Regions from separate parts of the Streptomyces sp. NPDC059816 genome, predicted to be linked through region 1. Evidence: riboswitches for the same ligand, from Rfam matches in the RefSeq annotation. Region 1 holds a riboswitch; the other holds the start of a gene.
The links. A riboswitch is a leader RNA that binds a small molecule or an ion and turns the genes downstream of it on or off. The one in region 1 is predicted to bind S-adenosylmethionine.
Positions count from the first base shown of each region.

Region 2: it holds a riboswitch for S-adenosylmethionine, as region 1 does, so the genes downstream of both, ACFV88_RS04040 (aminotransferase class V-fold PLP-dependent enzyme) here and thrC (threonine synthase) in region 1, are expected to answer to the same signal.

Region 1 covers NZ_JBHWIQ010000008.1:101,532-109,601, reverse strand. The annotation lists gene ACFV88_RS13245 (right-handed parallel beta-helix repeat-containing protein) at 1-1,402, opposite strand, end outside; gene ACFV88_RS13240 (trehalose-6-phosphate synthase) at 1,514-3,046, opposite strand; gene ACFV88_RS13235 (hypothetical protein) at 3,184-3,405, opposite strand; gene ACFV88_RS13230 (glucosyl-3-phosphoglycerate synthase) at 3,687-4,643, opposite strand; SAM riboswitch class I at 4,777-4,946, shown strand; gene thrC (threonine synthase) at 4,964-6,274, shown strand; gene ACFV88_RS13220 (MoaD/ThiS family protein) at 6,410-6,685, shown strand; gene ACFV88_RS13215 (cold-shock protein) at 7,135-7,338, shown strand; gene groL (chaperonin GroEL) at 8,019-8,070, shown strand, end outside.
Region 2 covers NZ_JBHWIQ010000002.1:316,905-324,974, reverse strand. The annotation lists gene ACFV88_RS04055 (Rieske 2Fe-2S domain-containing protein) at 1-1,026, shown strand, start outside; gene ACFV88_RS04050 (cytochrome bc complex cytochrome b subunit) at 1,023-2,669, shown strand; gene trpD (anthranilate phosphoribosyltransferase) at 2,886-3,950, shown strand; SAM riboswitch class IV at 4,074-4,190, shown strand; gene ACFV88_RS04040 (aminotransferase class V-fold PLP-dependent enzyme) at 4,437-5,846, shown strand; gene ACFV88_RS04035 (glycerate kinase) at 5,795-7,009, opposite strand; gene ACFV88_RS04030 (SLC13 family permease) at 7,119-8,070, opposite strand, start outside.

The DNA.
Region 1 (8,070 bases):
TCCCGGCGCCCAGCGCGGGGGAGCCGGGCCGCAGCCGTACGTCCCCGGGCCGGGCGGGGTCGGCGGCGCGCAGCAGCGGGTCGGCGTTGACGGCCGAGGGGTCGCGCGGCTGGGCGGTGCGCCAGTACAGGTTGTTGCGGTAGGTGCTGAGGGTGTCCCGGATCGGTGAGCCGCCGTTCGCCGCGCCGACGAAGACGTTGTCCTCGAAGGTGACGCCGGTCTGTCCGTTGTTGGAGATCAGCGCGGTGTCGGGGCGGTCGGTGACGACGGTGTTGCGGTAGACGCGGGTGTCGGTGGTGGAGCCGCAGACCACGGAGATCACCGCGTAAGGGGAGGTGGTGTTGCGGTCGTTGATGCTGATGTTGTCGTGGACGCGGTTGCCGGAGCTGGTCTTGGTGCGGTCGTTGCACACCAGCAGGAAGCCGCCCTCGTTGTCGTGGCTGTAGTTGTAGCGGTAGACGTTGCGGTTGTTGCCGCCGTCGATGTCGTAGGCCATGGAGTCCCGGGTGCCGTGCCCGCCGGTGACCTCGTTGTACTGGTAGAGCACGTCGTCGGAGTCCCAGGCCCAGATGCCCGCGTTGTAGCCGCCGGAACGTTCGTTGAAGCCGTTGACGTAGTTGTGCTCGACCAGTGCGCCGCGGGTCTTCTGGACGACGATCCCGTCACCGCCCGCGTCGTACACCTGGTTGCGGACGAAGGTGACGTCCGTGGACAGCCAGTTGGCGCCCTGGACGTCGCGGCCCCAGGTGGACGAGGTGCCGATGCCGGTGCGGTCCGAGGTGCGGACGGTGGAGTCCTCGACGCGGATGCCGTCGAACCGGGTGGGCCGCTCGGTGCCCTGGACGGCGAAGAGGATGCCGCCGGAGGGGTCGGGGTCCTTGTGGTCGGAGCCGTTGACGTCGCGCACGTCGACCCCGTCCACCACGAAGTGTTCGGCGACCCCGTAGTCGGTGAGTTGGACGTAGACGCCGGCCCGGCGTTCGGTGGTGGTGGGCGCCCCGGTGTTGGACACCTCCAGGTTCCGCAGTTCCCACTGTTCGGTGTTGACGAGCCAGACGGCGGCCCGGGCACCGTTCGCCTCGATCCGGGGCTTCGTCCCGGTGCCGTACGCGTCGACGCGGACCGGTTTGCCGGGTGCGCCGGCGCCCTGCGGCTTGAGCACGCCGGTGCAGGAGGCGCCCCGCCGGAGCAGCAGCCGGTCGCCCGGCCGGTACACGTGCGCGCTGGCGCGTTCCAGGGAGCCCCAGGCGCGGGCGGCCCGGGTCCCGGAGTGCGCGTCGTCGCCGCGCGCGCAGTCCAGGTAGTAGGTGGTGCCTCGTCCGGGGGCCGCCGAAGCGTTCCCGGGCAGGCCGGCGAGGACGACTCCCGCCACGGTCAGGAGGGTGGTGCGCCGAAGTGACATGGCGGTGACGTTAGGTGCGCGGACGGTGGCACTCCCATGGACAAACACGGCCGGTCCTTGGACAAACCGGGTCGGCCGCCCCGTTCCCCCAGGGGCTCCGAGCGCCTCCGCTCAGTCGTCGAGGGCGTCAGGCGCGTCAGGCGCGTCAGGCGCGTCAGATGTGTCAGATGTGTCAGATGTGTCGGGGGCGTCGAGTGCGCGGAGTTGGTCGAGGAACCAGCGGGCCGGCGGGAGCGCGGTGGCCGCCGCGGCGAGGTGCTTGGTGCGTTCGGCGCGTTCGCCGTCGGGCGTGACGAGGGCGGTGTGCAGGGCGTCGGCAGTGGCGGTGACGTCGTACGGGTTGACGGTGAGGGCGTGGGCGCCGAGTTCCTCGAAGGCGCCGGCCTCCCGGGACAGCACCAGGACGCACCCCCGGTCGGACACCACGGGCACCTCCTTCGCGACCAGGTTCATCCCGTCCCGCACCGGGTTGACGAGCGCCACGTCCGCGAGCCGGTAGGCGGCGAGCGAGCGGGCGAAGTCGTCCTCCACGTGCAGCAGCACCGGGGTCCAACCCTCCGTGCCGTACGTGGAGTTGATCTCCTCGGCGACCCGGGCCACCTCGGCGGTGTAGTCCCGGTAGACGGCGAGGTCCTGCCGGGACGGGTAGGCGAAGGCGAGGTGCACCACCCGGCCGCGCCAGTCGGGGTGGCGCTCCAGGAGGTCGCGGTAGGCGAGCAGCCCGCGCACGATGTTCTTGGACAGTTCGGTGCGGTCGACCCGGACGATCGTGCGCCGCGGGGAGCCGTCCGGCCCGGTGCCGATCTGCTCGCGCAGGGTGCGCAGCCGTTCGTCCACGTCCGCCCGGTGGGAGCGTTCGCGCAGGAAGTCGGCGTCCGCACCGAGGCCGTGCACCCCGGTCCTGGTGGTGCCGGTGCCGCCCAGGACCTCCCGGCAGCAGGCGGTGAACGCGTCCGCCCAGCGGTGGGTGAGGAACGCGGCCCGGTCGGCGCCCAGGATGCCCCGGAGCAGCTGCTCCGCCACGTCGTCGGGGAGCAGCCGGAAGTAGTCGACGGGTGCCCAGGGGGTGTGCGAGAAGTGGCCGATCCGCAGGTCCGGCCGGAGCTCCCGGAGCAGTCCGGGCACCAGTGCGAGGTGGTAGTCCTGGACGAGGACCGCGGCGCCCTCGGCGGCCTCGTCGGCGAGCGCCCGGGCGAAGGCCGCGTTGTACGCCTCGTAGGACGCCCAGCGGGCCCGGAACTCCGCGTCGAAGACGGGCTCCAGCGGGGTCTGGTACAGCATGTGGTGGACGAACCACAGCACGGAGTTGGCGATGCCGTTGTAGGCGTCGGCGTACACGTCCGCCGGGATGTCCAGCATGCGTACGCGCTGTCCGCCGGTGTCCGCGGGATCGAGGGCGCCACCGGTGCGGCGGACCGCCTCGCGGTCGCCGTCGCCGAGGGCGGCGCACACCCAGACCGCGTCCGCGTCGGGGCCGATCGCGGAGAGCCCGGACACCAGTCCGCCCCCGCCGCGGCGGGCGTTCAGCGTGCCGTCGTCCGCCACCGCGTACGAGACGGGACCGCGGTTCGACGCCACGAGGACCGTGGCACCCGCGGCGCCCGTGGTGCTCGTGGTGCGCTGCCCACCCTGAGAGAAACCCATACGGCGATACCTCGCCCACCCGGTGAACCCTCAAACGTGGCCCCGGGCACGCCCTGCGCAGCCCCTGGCCCGTTGTCGCCGGTCGTCCGTCTCTCGTCCGACGGCCGTCCGCCGGTCGTATACGACGACCCCTCCGCTCACACCCCGGTTACGTGCAGTCGCCGTCCGGAGGCGGACTTGCTGCGCACCGTCGCGACCAGCAGTCCGCCGACCGCGCCCAGGGACACCACCAGCCCGCCGTACAGGTACGGCGAGAACCCGTCACGCACGGGGCGGGTCGTCCGGCGTTCCAGCGCGGGCGCGGGGGTGGCGTCCGCGCGGGGCGGTCCCACCGGATACGCGACCGGAGCCGACGTCACGGTGAGCGCCGATGCCGCGAGAACCCCTGCCGTCCACACAGCCAACCGCCGGACGCCACCACACGACCCCTTACCCACCCCGTGTGAGGAAAACATAAAAATACGGAGGAATGTGCGCATGAGCTGACAATCTAGGCAGTCGGTGGGGGCGCTCCGGGGCGCCACGCGGGACCGCGCCGCCCCCGTGCGCCGTTCACCGCAGCCGATTACGCCACTCGCCCGCTACCGCCGCACCCGCCCGTTACCGCCGCACCCGGCGAGCGCCCCGCCTGCCTACCCGGTCACGCCACGCGCCGCGCCGCGTACTCCGCCACCGAGGCCATCGGCGGACGCTCCTCCGTGTCGACGGCGTACGTGCGCGGCTCGAAGCCCCGCGGACCCCGCTCGAACTGCGTCAGCTCGGGCCGCATCAGGTGCCCCCGCGCCAACCGCAGCTGCGCCGTCCGGTAGACCGCCGCCGCCATCCGCCCCAGCGCCTGCCCGTCCTGGTGCCGGTGGCGCCGCACCCCCACGTCCACCTGCGCCAACGCATCGAGCCCCACCGTGTGCAGCGCGTCCACCAGCAACCCCAGCTCCACCCCGTACCCCACCGGGAACGGCAGCTGCTCCAGCAGCGAGCGGCGGGCCGCGTACTCGCCGCCCAGCGGTTGCACGAATCCGGCCAGCCGGGGCCAGTGCATGTTCAGCACCGGGCGGGCCAGCAGCTCGGTGACCCGGCCGCCCTGCCCGCCCCCGGCGACGGCGGTGCCGAGCGGCCGGTCGTACATCGCCTTCACGAACTGCACGTCCGGTTCGGTGAGCAGCGGCCCGACGATCCCGGTGACGAAGTCCGCGGAGAACTCGCGCAGGTCCGCGTCCACGAAACACACCACGTCACCGCGGGTCACCAGCAGCGACCGCCACAGCACCTCGCCCTTGCCGGGCAGCGCGGGCAGGCTCGGCAGGATCGCGTCCCGGTGCTCCACCCGCGCCCCGGCCGCCGCCGCGACCTCCGCCGTCCGGTCCGTGGAGCCCGAGTCGACCACCACCAGCTCGTCGACCAGCGGCACCGGCCCCGTCATCAGTTCCTCGCGGATCACGGACACGATTCGGCCGACCGTCGCCTGTTCGTCCAGCGCGGGCAGCACCACACTGACCGTGGTGCCCGAGGCCCGCTTAGCCGCGGTGAGCTGGTGCGGCGAACGGTCTGCCACGGACCAAGAACGCCTGCTCAGCCAGTCCTCGACTTCTTCCAGCACGGTCTACGGCTCCCTACTGTGATCCATCTCGCGGTGCGGACGACTATCTCAACTGTCCTGGCCTTCGGTTACAGTCTTGAACAACGCGGATGACCGTCGCATGTCGGGGGCCGTCTCGCTGACAACCACATACCGCTCATCCAGAGGGGCAGAGGGATACGGCCCGTTGAAGCCCCGGCAACCCTCCAGTCGGTTCTCGTGACCGTCCGCCGAAGATCGTCGGCGACATCACCCGCGAGGCTCCCGACTCGGGAAGGTGCCAATTCCGTCTCGTGGCGAAGCGCGCCACGGGGAAGATGAGGAGAAAGGGCCTCCCCTCCATGGCTGTTCAGACCGCTGCTTCCACCGCCGCTGCTCCCGACGTCGCCGACCCGGCCGTCGATCTCGGTCCCGCCGCAGCGCTCTCCTGTCGCGAGTGCGGCGAACGTTTCGCACTCGGCCCGATCTTCGCCTGCGAGCTGTGTTTCGGCCCCCTCGAAGTGGCCTACGACCTCCCGCTCGGTGACCCCGAGGCCCTGCGCAAGCAGATCGAGTCCGGTCCCGAGAACATCTGGCGCTACGCCCCGCTGCTGCCCGTCCCCGCCGACGTCGCCGAGAAGCCGAACCTGAACCCCGGCTGGACCAAGCTCGTCAAGGCCGACAACCTCGCCCGCGAACTGGGCGTGACCGGCGGCCTCTACGTCAAGGACGACTCCGGCAACCCGACGCACTCCTTCAAGGACCGCGTCGTCGCCCAGGCCCTGGAAGCCGCGCGCGCCTTCGGCTTCACCACCCTCTCCTGCTCCTCCACCGGCAACCTCGCCGGCGCCGTCGGCGCCGCCGCGGCCCGCGCCGGCCTGCGCTCCTGCGTGTTCATCCCGCACGACCTGGAGCAGGCGAAGGTCGTGACGGCGGCCGTCTACGGGGGCGAGCTCGTCGCGATCGAGGGCACCTACGACGACGTGAACCGTTTCTGCTCCGAGCTGATCGGTGACCCGCTCGGCGAGGGCTGGGGCTTCGTCAACGTCAACCTCCGCCCGTACTACGGCGAGGGCTCCAAGACGCTGGCGTACGAGATCTGCGAGCAGTTCGGCTGGGAGATCCCGGACCAGTGGGTCATCCCCATCGCCTCCGGCTCGCAGCTCACGAAGATCGACAAGGGGCTCCAGGAGCTGATCAAGCTCGGGCTCGTCGCCGACAAGCCGTACAAGATCTTCGGTGCCCAGGCGACCGGCTGCTCCCCGGTCTCCGCCGCCTTCAAGGCCGGTCACGACGTGGTCCGCCCGCAGAAGCCGGACACCATCGCCAAGTCGCTGGCCATCGGCAACCCGGCGGACGGCCCGTACGTGCTCGACATCGCCCGCCGCACCGGTGGCGCCGTGGACGACGTGGACGACGCGGCCGTGGTCGACGCGATCTCGCTGCTCGCCCGGACCGAGGGCATCTTCGCGGAGACCGCGGGCGGGGTCACCGTCGGCGTCACCAAGAAGCTCATCGAGGCCGGTCTGCTCGACCCCTCGCTGTCGACCGTCGTCCTCAACACCGGCGACGGGCTCAAGACCCTCGACGCGGTGGCGGACCGGGCCCGACCGACCGCGACGATCCGGCCGGACCTCGACGCGTTCCGCGACGCCGGCCTCGCCACCGGCTGACACCAGCCTGCCGCGCCCGCGGGGTGGGTCCGCCCGCCCCGCCGGGCCCGTACGTGATCCCCGTACGTGATCCCCGTACGTGATTGCCGTACGTCCCTGTACCGTCTCGCCGGAAACGACCGGAAAGGCCGCCCCATGAGCGTCAACGTCCGTATCCCGACCATTCTGCGCACCTACACCGGCGGCAAGGCCGAGGTGCCCGCCGAGGGGGCCACCCTCGCCGAGGTGATCGCCGACCTGGAGAAGAACCACGCCGGCATCGCGGGGCGCGTCCTGGACGACCAGGGCAAGCTGCGCCGGTTCGTGAACGTGTACGTCAACGACGACGACGTCCGCTTCGAGCAGGGCCTCGGCACCGCCACGCCCGACGGCGCCGGTGTGTCGATCATCCCCGCGGTCGCCGGCGGTTAATCCTGCACTCCGGGCCGCCGCCCCGCGGGCCCGGCGCTCCTGACGCTGCGTCACCGTGATGACCCCCTCCGCAAGAGAAGCGGAGGGGGTCATTCCATAGGATTGAACGCGATAGGGTTGGGGAAATGGCTCGCGCGCTTGTCCTTCACACATATGACTTCTCGGCCGCGCGGCGACAAGAAGTAGCCAAAGAGCATTACCGAATTAGCCCCTTTGTGGCATTTGCTGGGCCCGACTTGCCCTGAATTCCAGTCAATTATCTGGACATCTCCGATGCGTCGCGCCCGGATTTCTCGTCCAGTTGACCTGTTGCAGACGGCAGTTGGACAGATACATTCAGCGGCGGTCGACGCGTTCCGGCGCACACCCCCAACCGTTGGGGGGTGGAGGTATGACCCGGGTCCGCGAAGTGCGGTCCTGTGCAAGGGCCAGTAATAGGGGAGTTAGGCATGGCTCAGGGCACCGTCAAGTGGTTCAACGCGGAGAAGGGCTACGGCTTCATCGCGGTCGACGGTGGTGCGGATGTTTTCGTCCACTACAGCGCGATTCAAATGGACGGGTACCGCACCCTTGAAGAGGGCCAGCGGGTCGAGTTCGAGATCTCGCAGGGTCAGAAGGGGCCGCAGGCGGATATGGTCCGCGTGGCCGTCTGAGCCGCGCGTCGACTGGCTGCGACGTTACGGAGGGTCCGCACCCGGCAGGGGTGCGGACCCTCCGCATTGCCCGTGCGGGTGCGCTGGCGCCGTTCGCGCCGTCCCCGTGCCCCCGGGCGGGTGCCCCGTGGGGTGCGTCCTTGTCCGCGGGTGCGGGGTGGTTGCTCGCGCAGTTCCCCGCGCCCCTAACGGGGCCCGCCTCGGGTCAGGCGACGACGCTGGGTAGCGCCCCCCCTTCAGGGGCGCGGGGAACTGCGCAAAACAACAGCGCACCCGCACCGGGCGACGCACCCGCAGGGAAGCGCACCGAAGGGGCGCGGGGAACTGCGCGAGCAACCACGGCGCACCCGCAGGAGACAACGCGCCCCGCAAGGGAACGCGCCTGTGCGTTGGGGGAGCGGAACGCCGCTGACCTGCGGTGGAGCCCTCGGGGGGTCGCCGAAAAACGCCAAGCCGCTTGCACTCGCACCTGTCGAGTGCTAATCATTGGCGTTAGCACTCTACGAGTGAGAGTGCTACGAAGGACCGGGTCGGTGAGGCCCGCGGGCCGGGTGGGGCAAGGATTTCGCCCGGTGTCGCAGGTCGTCCGTCGCGGGCGCCAGCGCGGTCCGTACCATCCGCTCCCACGCTCTCGTCAGGGCGCGGGTAGGACCCCCTTCAGTCCGGGAGGACCACTTCACATGGCCAAGATCATCGCGTTCGACGAGGAGGCGCGGCGCGGCCTTGAGCGCG
Region 2 (8,070 bases), on a different contig from region 1:
CCCGCAGCGCAGGACCACGCCCACGGCGCCGTAGCCCTGGCCGACACGGAGAATCCGTTCGCGGACCCGGGTCTGCCCCCGCACGAGCACCGCATCCAGGACATCGACGAGCGGGCCGCCAAGCGGTCCGAGCGCACCGTCGCCCTGATGTTCGTGCTGTCGATGCTCGGCACGGTCGCGTTCATCGTCGCCTACGTGATGATCCCGGTCGACAAGTCGATCTACATCTGGCCGATCGGGCACATCAACGCGCTGAACTTCACCCTCGGGTGGACCCTCGGCGTCTCGCTGTTCCTGATCGGCGCGGGCGCGGTCCACTGGGCCCGCACCTTGATGTCCGACGTGGAGCACGTCGACGAGCGTCACCCCATCGCCGCCTCGCCGGAGGTCAAGGCGAAGGTGATGGCGGACTTCCGACAGGGGGCGGAGGAATCCGCGCTCGGTCGCCGCAAGCTGATCCGCAACACGATGTTCGGTGCCCTGGCGCTGTTCCCGCTCTCGGGTGTCGTCCTGCTCGGCGGCCTCGGCCCCGCGCCCGGCACCAAGCTGCGGCACACCTTGTGGGCCAAGGGCAAGCTCCTCGTCAACATGAACACCAACGAGCCGCTGCGTCCCGAGGACGTCATCGTCGGTTCGCTGACGTTCGTCAAGCCCGAGGGCCTCGAAGAGCACGACCACGGCTTCCTCACCGAGATCACCAAGGCCGCCGTGATGATCGTCCGGCTCCAGCCCGGTGACATCAAGGACAAGCAGGAGCTGGCCTGGTCCCACGACGGGATCGTCGCCTACTCCAAGGTCTGCACCCACGTCGGTTGCCCGATCAGCCTGTACGAGCAGCAGACGCACCACGCGCTCTGCCCGTGCCACCAGTCCACCTTCGACCTCTCCGACGGTGCTCGGGTCATCTTCGGCCCGGCCGGCCACGCGCTTCCGCAGCTGCGGATCGGCGTGAACTCGGAGGGTTACCTTGAGGCGCTCGGCGACTTCGACGAGCCTGTCGGTCCGGCCTTCTGGGAGCGCGGATGAGTACCACGACGACCAACGACCGCGAGACCACCCGACGGGACAAAGCGCCCGCGGGTGAGCGGGTCGCCGACTGGGCGGACGGCCGGCTGGGGATCTACTCCCTGGCCAAGGCCAACATGCGCAAGATCTTCCCGGACCACTGGTCCTTCATGCTGGGGGAGGTCTGCCTCTACGCCTTCGTCATCATCATCGTCACGGGTGTCTACCTGACGCTGTTCTTCCACCCGTCGATGAACGAGGTGGAGTACCACGGCCCGTACGTGCCGCTCCAGGGCCAGCTGGTCTCCGAGGCGTTCAACTCGACCATGAAGATCTCGTTCGAGGTCCGCGGTGGTCTGCTGATCCGGCAGATCCACCACTGGGCCGCGCTGATCTTCCTGGCCGGCATGTTCGCGCACATGATGCGCGTGTTCTTCACGGGTGCGTTCCGCAAGCCGCGTGAGGTCAACTGGGTCTTCGGCTTCTCGCTGTTCGTCCTCGGGATGTTCGCCGGCTTCACCGGCTACTCGCTCCCGGACGACCTGCTGTCCGGCACCGGTGTCCGCTTCATGCAGGGCGCGGTCCTGTCCGTGCCCATCGTCGGCACGTACCTCGCGTTCTTCCTGTTCGGCGGGGAGTTCCCCGGGCACGACTTCGTGGCGCGCTTCTACTCGGCCCACGTCCTGTTGATCCCGGGCATCATGGCGGGTCTGATCGTGGCCCACCTGATCCTCGTCGTGTACCACAAGCACACCCAGTTCCCCGGCCCCGGCCGCACCCAGAAGAACGTCGTCGGCATGCCGCTGATGCCGGTCTACATGGCCAAGGCGGGAGGCTTCTTCTTCCTGGTCTTCGGCGTCATCGCGGTCATCTCCGCGATGGTCACCCTGAACCCCATCTGGTCGATCGGCCCCTACCGGCCGGACATGGTGTCCACCGGCGCACAGCCCGACTGGTACATGGGCTTCTCCGAGGGCCTGATCCGGGTGATGCCTGGCTGGGAGATCAACTTCGCCGGACACACCCTCGTGCTGGGCGTGTTCATCCCGCTGATGATCGTCTTCCCGTTGGTGCTGGTCTCGATCGCGGTGTACCCGTTCATCGAGTCCTGGATCACCGGGGACAAGCGCGAGCACCACTTGCTGGACCGTCCGCGCAACGCCCCGACCCGTACGGGTGTGGGTGTCGCCTGGATCACCTGGTACGTGGTCATGCTGATCGGCGGTGGCAACGACCTCGTCGCCACGCACTTCCACCTGTCGATCAACGCGATCACCTGGTTCGTGCGCATCGGGTTCTTCGTGGCCCCGGTCCTCGCCTTCATCATCACCAAGCGGATCTGCCTCGGCCTCCAGCGCCGGGACCGGGACAAGGTGCTGCACGGACGCGAGTCCGGCATCATCAAGCGCCTGCCGCACGGCGAGTTCATCGAGATCCACGAGCCGCTCAACCAGGAGGCGCTGCACACGCTCACCCAGCACGAGCAGTACCAGCCGGTGGAGATCGGCCCGCTGGTCGACGAGAACGGCGTCGAGCGCAAGGTGTCCCGCCTCCAGAAGGCGCGTGCCCGTCTCTCGAAGGGCTACTACGGCGACCAGGGCCAGATCGCCAAGCCCACCGCCGAGGAGTACAAGGAGATCACGGACGGCCACGGCCACCACTGATCCCCCGGTCGGGACCCCGCGCGGGGGTCCCGGCGGTCGCCACCCGAAGAGCCCCGTCCACTGCCCGGACGGGGCTCTTCGCGCTCCCCGGAGCTGGATAGGGTGGAGCGCGAAGGGCGCCGGTCAGGCCGGTCCCGTCCACGGGCGCGGCAGCGCGTCCGCCACCGTCCGCCGTACGGGCCCGATCCCGTACGGCCCGCAACCCAGGAGCGACCCATGAGCGCTGTGACCCCCGCTGGAGGCGACACCACGGCGGTCCGTTCCTGGCCGCAGGTCCTGAACGCGCTGCTGTCGGGCGAGGACCAGGGAGCCGACGCCACGGCCTGGGCGATGGACCGGATCATGCGCGGGGAGGCCACCGACGCGCAGATCGCGGGCTTCGCCGTCGCCCTGCGGGCCAAGGGCGAGACGGTCGAGGAGATCACCGGCCTGGTCCGCGCCATGTACGAGCACGCCCGGACCATCGAGGTGCCCGGGCCGAGCGTCGACATCGTCGGCACCGGCGGGGACGGGGCGCACACCGTCAACATCTCCACCATGTCCGCGATCGTCGTCGCCGGGACCGGCGCGAAGGTCGTCAAGCACGGCAACCGCGCCGCGTCCTCCGCGAGCGGTGCCTCCGACGTGCTGGAGAAGCTGGGCGTCAATCTGGAGCTGACGCCGCAGCGGGTGGCCGAGGTCGCCGAGGAGGCCGGCATCACCTTCTGCTTCGCGGTGAAGTTCCACCCCGCGCTGCGGCACGTGGGCGCAGCCCGCAAGGAACTCGGCATCCGCACCGTCTTCAACTTCCTCGGCCCGCTCACCAACCCGGCCCGGGTCGCGGCGCAGGCCACCGGGGTCGCGGACGCGCGGATGGCTCCGGTGGTCGCCGGGGTGCTCGCCGAGCGGGGCTCGTCCGCCCTGGTGTTCCGCGGGGACGACGGCCTGGACGAACTCACCACCACCGCCACCTCCCGGGTGTGGGTGGTGCGCGGCGGAGCCGTCGCCGAGCAGCCCTTCGACCCCCGTGACGTCGGCATCGACCTCGTCCCGGTGGAGGCGCTGCGCGGCGCCGACTCCTCCTACAACGCCGATGTCGCCCGCCGGCTGCTGGCCGGGGAGACCGGTCCGGTCCGGGACGCGGTCCTGCTGAACTCCGCGGCGGCGCTGGTGGCGCTGGCGCCGGGCGACGCCCCGTTGGCCGACCAGCTGCGCGCGGGGATGGCACGGGCCGCCGAGTCGATCGACTCGGGCGCGGCCCACCGGGCCCTGGACCGCTGGGTGGCCGCCAGCAACGCCTGACCCGTTCCTTCCTGAGCTTTCCGGCCGCTCCGCTCACCGCGGGACGGCCGGTCGCGTTCCGTGGCGTCCGGGATGCGGAACGGGCTGGTGCGTTCCGCCGGTCGTCTGGCATGATTCTTCGCAGGTCATGAGTGACAGCGCATCGGCCCCGGCCTGCTGTCCGGCAACCCTCCGTCCGTGGCGGGGTGCCCCGGGTGAAGACCAGGTCGTAGGCAGCGAGGTCTACGGCAAGCGCGGACCCCTCGCGTCTCCAGGGGTCCTGGTCGTCGAGGGAGCGGTCTCGTGAGCAAGCGAATGCGATAGGGCGCAGCGCCCCACCTCCGCGCACGCCCTGTCCGGTGTGTTCCTTTCCTTCACCCACGCCGTGCCTCCGGCCGGTCCCCGTCGTCGCCTCCGGGTGTCGCACCGGTGCCGAGCCGTGCCCTGCCGCGCCTTCCGCGGTGCTCATGCGTGGTCCACCGCATCTGCCTCATCCGGGAGTTCGTCATGTCCGCACGCGCCACCACGACCACTCACGCCGACCCCGCCTGTGTTCCGGGCGCCGTCGGGTCCCTCACCGAGAGCCCGCTGCCCGTCCTCGGCCGTGACGTCACCGTCCCCCTGGTCACCGGCGGGGAGGTCGACTACGCCGCGCTCGACTACGCCGCGAGTGCCCCCGCGCTCCAGCGGGTCTGGGACGACGTGGCCGCCTACGCGCCCTACTACGGCAGCGTCCACCGCGGTGCCGGCTACCTCTCCCAGCTCTCCACCGACCTCTTCGAGAACGCCCGCCGCACCGTCGCCGAGTTCCTCGGCTGCCGGGACGGCGACGACGTGGTCTTCACCCGCTCCACCACCGACTCCCTCAACCTGCTGGCCGCCGCCCTGCCCGCCGACTGCGAGGTCTTCGTCTTCGAGACCGAGCACCACGCGTCCCTGCTGCCCTGGCGCGACGCCCGGGTCACCTACCTCGACGCGCCCCGCACCCCCGGCGAGGCCGTCGACACGCTGGAGCGGGCCCTCGCCGACCGCGACCCGTACGGCCCCGCCCTGGTGTGCGTGACCGGCGCGTCCAACGTCACGGGCGAGCTGTGGCCGGTGCGCGAACTCGCCGCCGCCGCACACGCCCACGGCGCCCGGATCGTCCTCGACGCGGCCCAGCTCGCACCGCACCACCCGGTGGACGTCGCCGACCTCGACGTCGACTGGATCGCCTTCTCCGGGCACAAGCTGTACGCGCCCTTCGGCGCCGGCGTGCTCGCCGGGCGCGCCGACTGGCTGCGGGTGGCCGAGCCGTACCTGGCCGGCGGCGGCGCCTCGCGGAAGGTGTCACGGCGCGCCGACGGGGGAGTGGACGTCGAGTGGCACGACAGTGCGGCCCGGCACGAGGCCGGCTCGCCCAACGTGATCGGCGCCTACGCCATCGCCTCCGCCTGCAAGGCGCTCACCGAGGCGGGCTTCGACCGACTGGTCGCGCGTGAGGAGCGGTTGATCGACCTGGTGCGCGCCGGGCTCGCCGAGGTGCCCGCGGTACGGGTGCTGTCCCTGTTCGGGGACGACGCGCCCCGGGTCGGGGTGATCTCGTTCGTGGTGGACGGGTGGAACAGTTCCCACTTCGCCGCCGCGCTGTCCGCCGAGTACGGCATCGGGGTGCGCGACGGACTGTTCTGCGCCCACCCGTTGGTGCGCACCCTGCTCGGCACCGACCCGCAGGACCCGGGGGAGTGCGGCGCCCCGGAGGCCGCACCCGGAGAGCGTTCGCTGAACGCCGTCCGGGTCAGCTTCGGGGCGGGCACCCCCGACGAGCACGTGGAGCGGTTCGTGCGGGCCGTACGGGAGTTGGTCACCGACGGTGCGCGCTGGCGCTACCGCACCGAGGACGGCCGCTGCGTGCCGGACCCCACCACCGCCGCCTGACGCGGGTGTTCGGTCATCCGGGTGCCGAGCTGGATCATCCGTAGCGCGCGCTCGGTCGCGTCGGTCAGGAACTCGCCGCCGCGGCCCAGTGCTTCGGTCAGGGAGACCGGCGCGGGCAGGATCGACCCGTAGGCGTCCACCCCGATGGAGCGCACCTGGTGGGCGCCCTCACCGAGGGTGCCGGCCAGGGCGAGCACCGGGCGGCCGTGCAGCTTGGCCCGCCGGGCGACCTCGGCGGGCACCTTGCCGCGCGGGGTCTGGTGGTCCAGGGCGCCCTCGGCGGTGACCACCAGATCGGCCCGGGCCAGTCGTTCGTCCAGCCCGAGGCGGTCCAGCAGCACGTCGAAGCGGGGCAGCAACCGGGCGCCGAGCGCGGCGAGTCCGGCGCCCAATCCGCCGGAGGCCCCGGTGCCGACGCCGTGGCACAGGTCGGTGCGCACCTTGAGGTCACGGGTGAGGACGGCGGCCCAGTGCTCCAGGGCGGCGGCCAGGTGTTCGACCTGCTCGGGGGTGGCGCCCTTCTGCGGCCCGAAGACCCGCGCCACCCCGCGCTCCCCGCACAGCACGTTGTAGGGGTTGCAGGCGACGCGCATCTCCACCTCGGCGAGGCGCGGGTCGAGTCCGCTGGTGTCGATGCGGTCCAGCCGGGTCAGGGCGCTGCCGCCGTACGGGAGTTCCCGGCCGTCCGCGTCGAGGAGCCGGGCGCCGAGGGCCTGGAGGGCGCCGGCGCCGCCGTCCGAGGTGCCCGAGTCGCCGCAGCCGACGAGGATGCGACGGGACCCGGTGTCGAGGGCTGCCCGGATCAACTCGCCGACGCCGTAGGTGGTGGTCGCGCCCGGGTTCCGCAGGTCGCGGGGGACGAGGGAGAGTCCGGCGACGGCGGCCATCTCCACCACGGCGGTGCCCTCGCTGTCGCCGAGCAGCGCGAAGTGGGTGCCGATCCGTTCCCCGGTGGGCCCGGTGGCGCGCAGCGGGACCAGTCGGCCGCCGGACGCCGCGGCGAGCGCCTGGGCGGTGCCCTCGCCGCCGTCGACCAGCGGTATCAGGTCGATCTCGGCGTCGGGGACGACCCTGCGCACGCCCTCGGCGATGGCCTCGGCGGCGGACTCGGCGGACAGGGACTCCTTGAAGCCACTGGGGGCGATGGCGAATCGGGTCAGCATGGTGGACTCCTGTGACGGATGAGGGTGGGCGGGCGCACGGCCCGCGGGGTGGTGGCGCGGCCGGACCGAGGGGTCGCGGCCGGGCCGGTCACATCGGGTGGACGGTGCGTCAGGTCAGGGGGATGCCCAGCAGCGGCCAGACCAGCACGGCGAACAGCAGCACCAGCACGGCGGTCAGCGGGGCGAGGACGGCGGACATCCGCAGCAGATGGCCCGGGGTGTAGGTCGGGATGCCGGGTATCTCGGCGTAGAGGGTGACCGGCTTCGCCGACGCGGGGAGCGTGTGGCAGAAGCCCGCCGCGGCGGTGGAGGCGAGCGCGGCGGCCACCGGGTTCACTCCGGCGCCGGCCGCCGCCGCGACGACCAGCGGCACCAGGACCGAGGAGCGGGCCGAACGGGACTGGAGGAGCAGGTGCGCGGCCGTGGACACCGCCACGACGACCCCGAGGAACAGCCACGGCGGCAGGTCCAGCGGTATCCCGCCGACCAGCCACTTCGCCGCCCCCGAGTCGGACAGGGCGAGGCCCATCGCCATGGTCGCCGCCATGAACAGCAACATGGACCAGGGCACCGTCTTCAGGGCGTCCTTGAGCCGTACCGTGCCGAGCGCGGGGGAGGCGGCGACGACCGCACCGATCAGGGCGACCACCGCGGGCGGCACCCGGTGCAGCGGCTCGCTGCACCAGAGGGCGATCACCGTGGCCAGCAGCAGGGCGCAGCGGGTCTCGGCGGCCTCCCAGGGGCCGGTGACCGGGTGGTCGCTGTGCTCCTGGATCTGTTCGACGGTGATGTGGACGGGGCCCTTGCGGTCCTCCCGCCTGGTGGTGGTGAACAGCACCACCTCCGCCGCCAGATGGGAGGACACCACGGCCAGCGGCAGTCCGATCAGCAGCCACTCGGTGAAGCCGATCCGCTCGCCCACCGCGTCCCACAGCACGGACACGGTGATCAGGTGGGCGCCCGCACCGATCAGGGTGGCCACCGCCGACAGCAGGATCACCGTCGGGAACAGCAGCGCCAGCATCACGACCAGTCGGGTGCGGTCCGCGAGGACCTTGGCC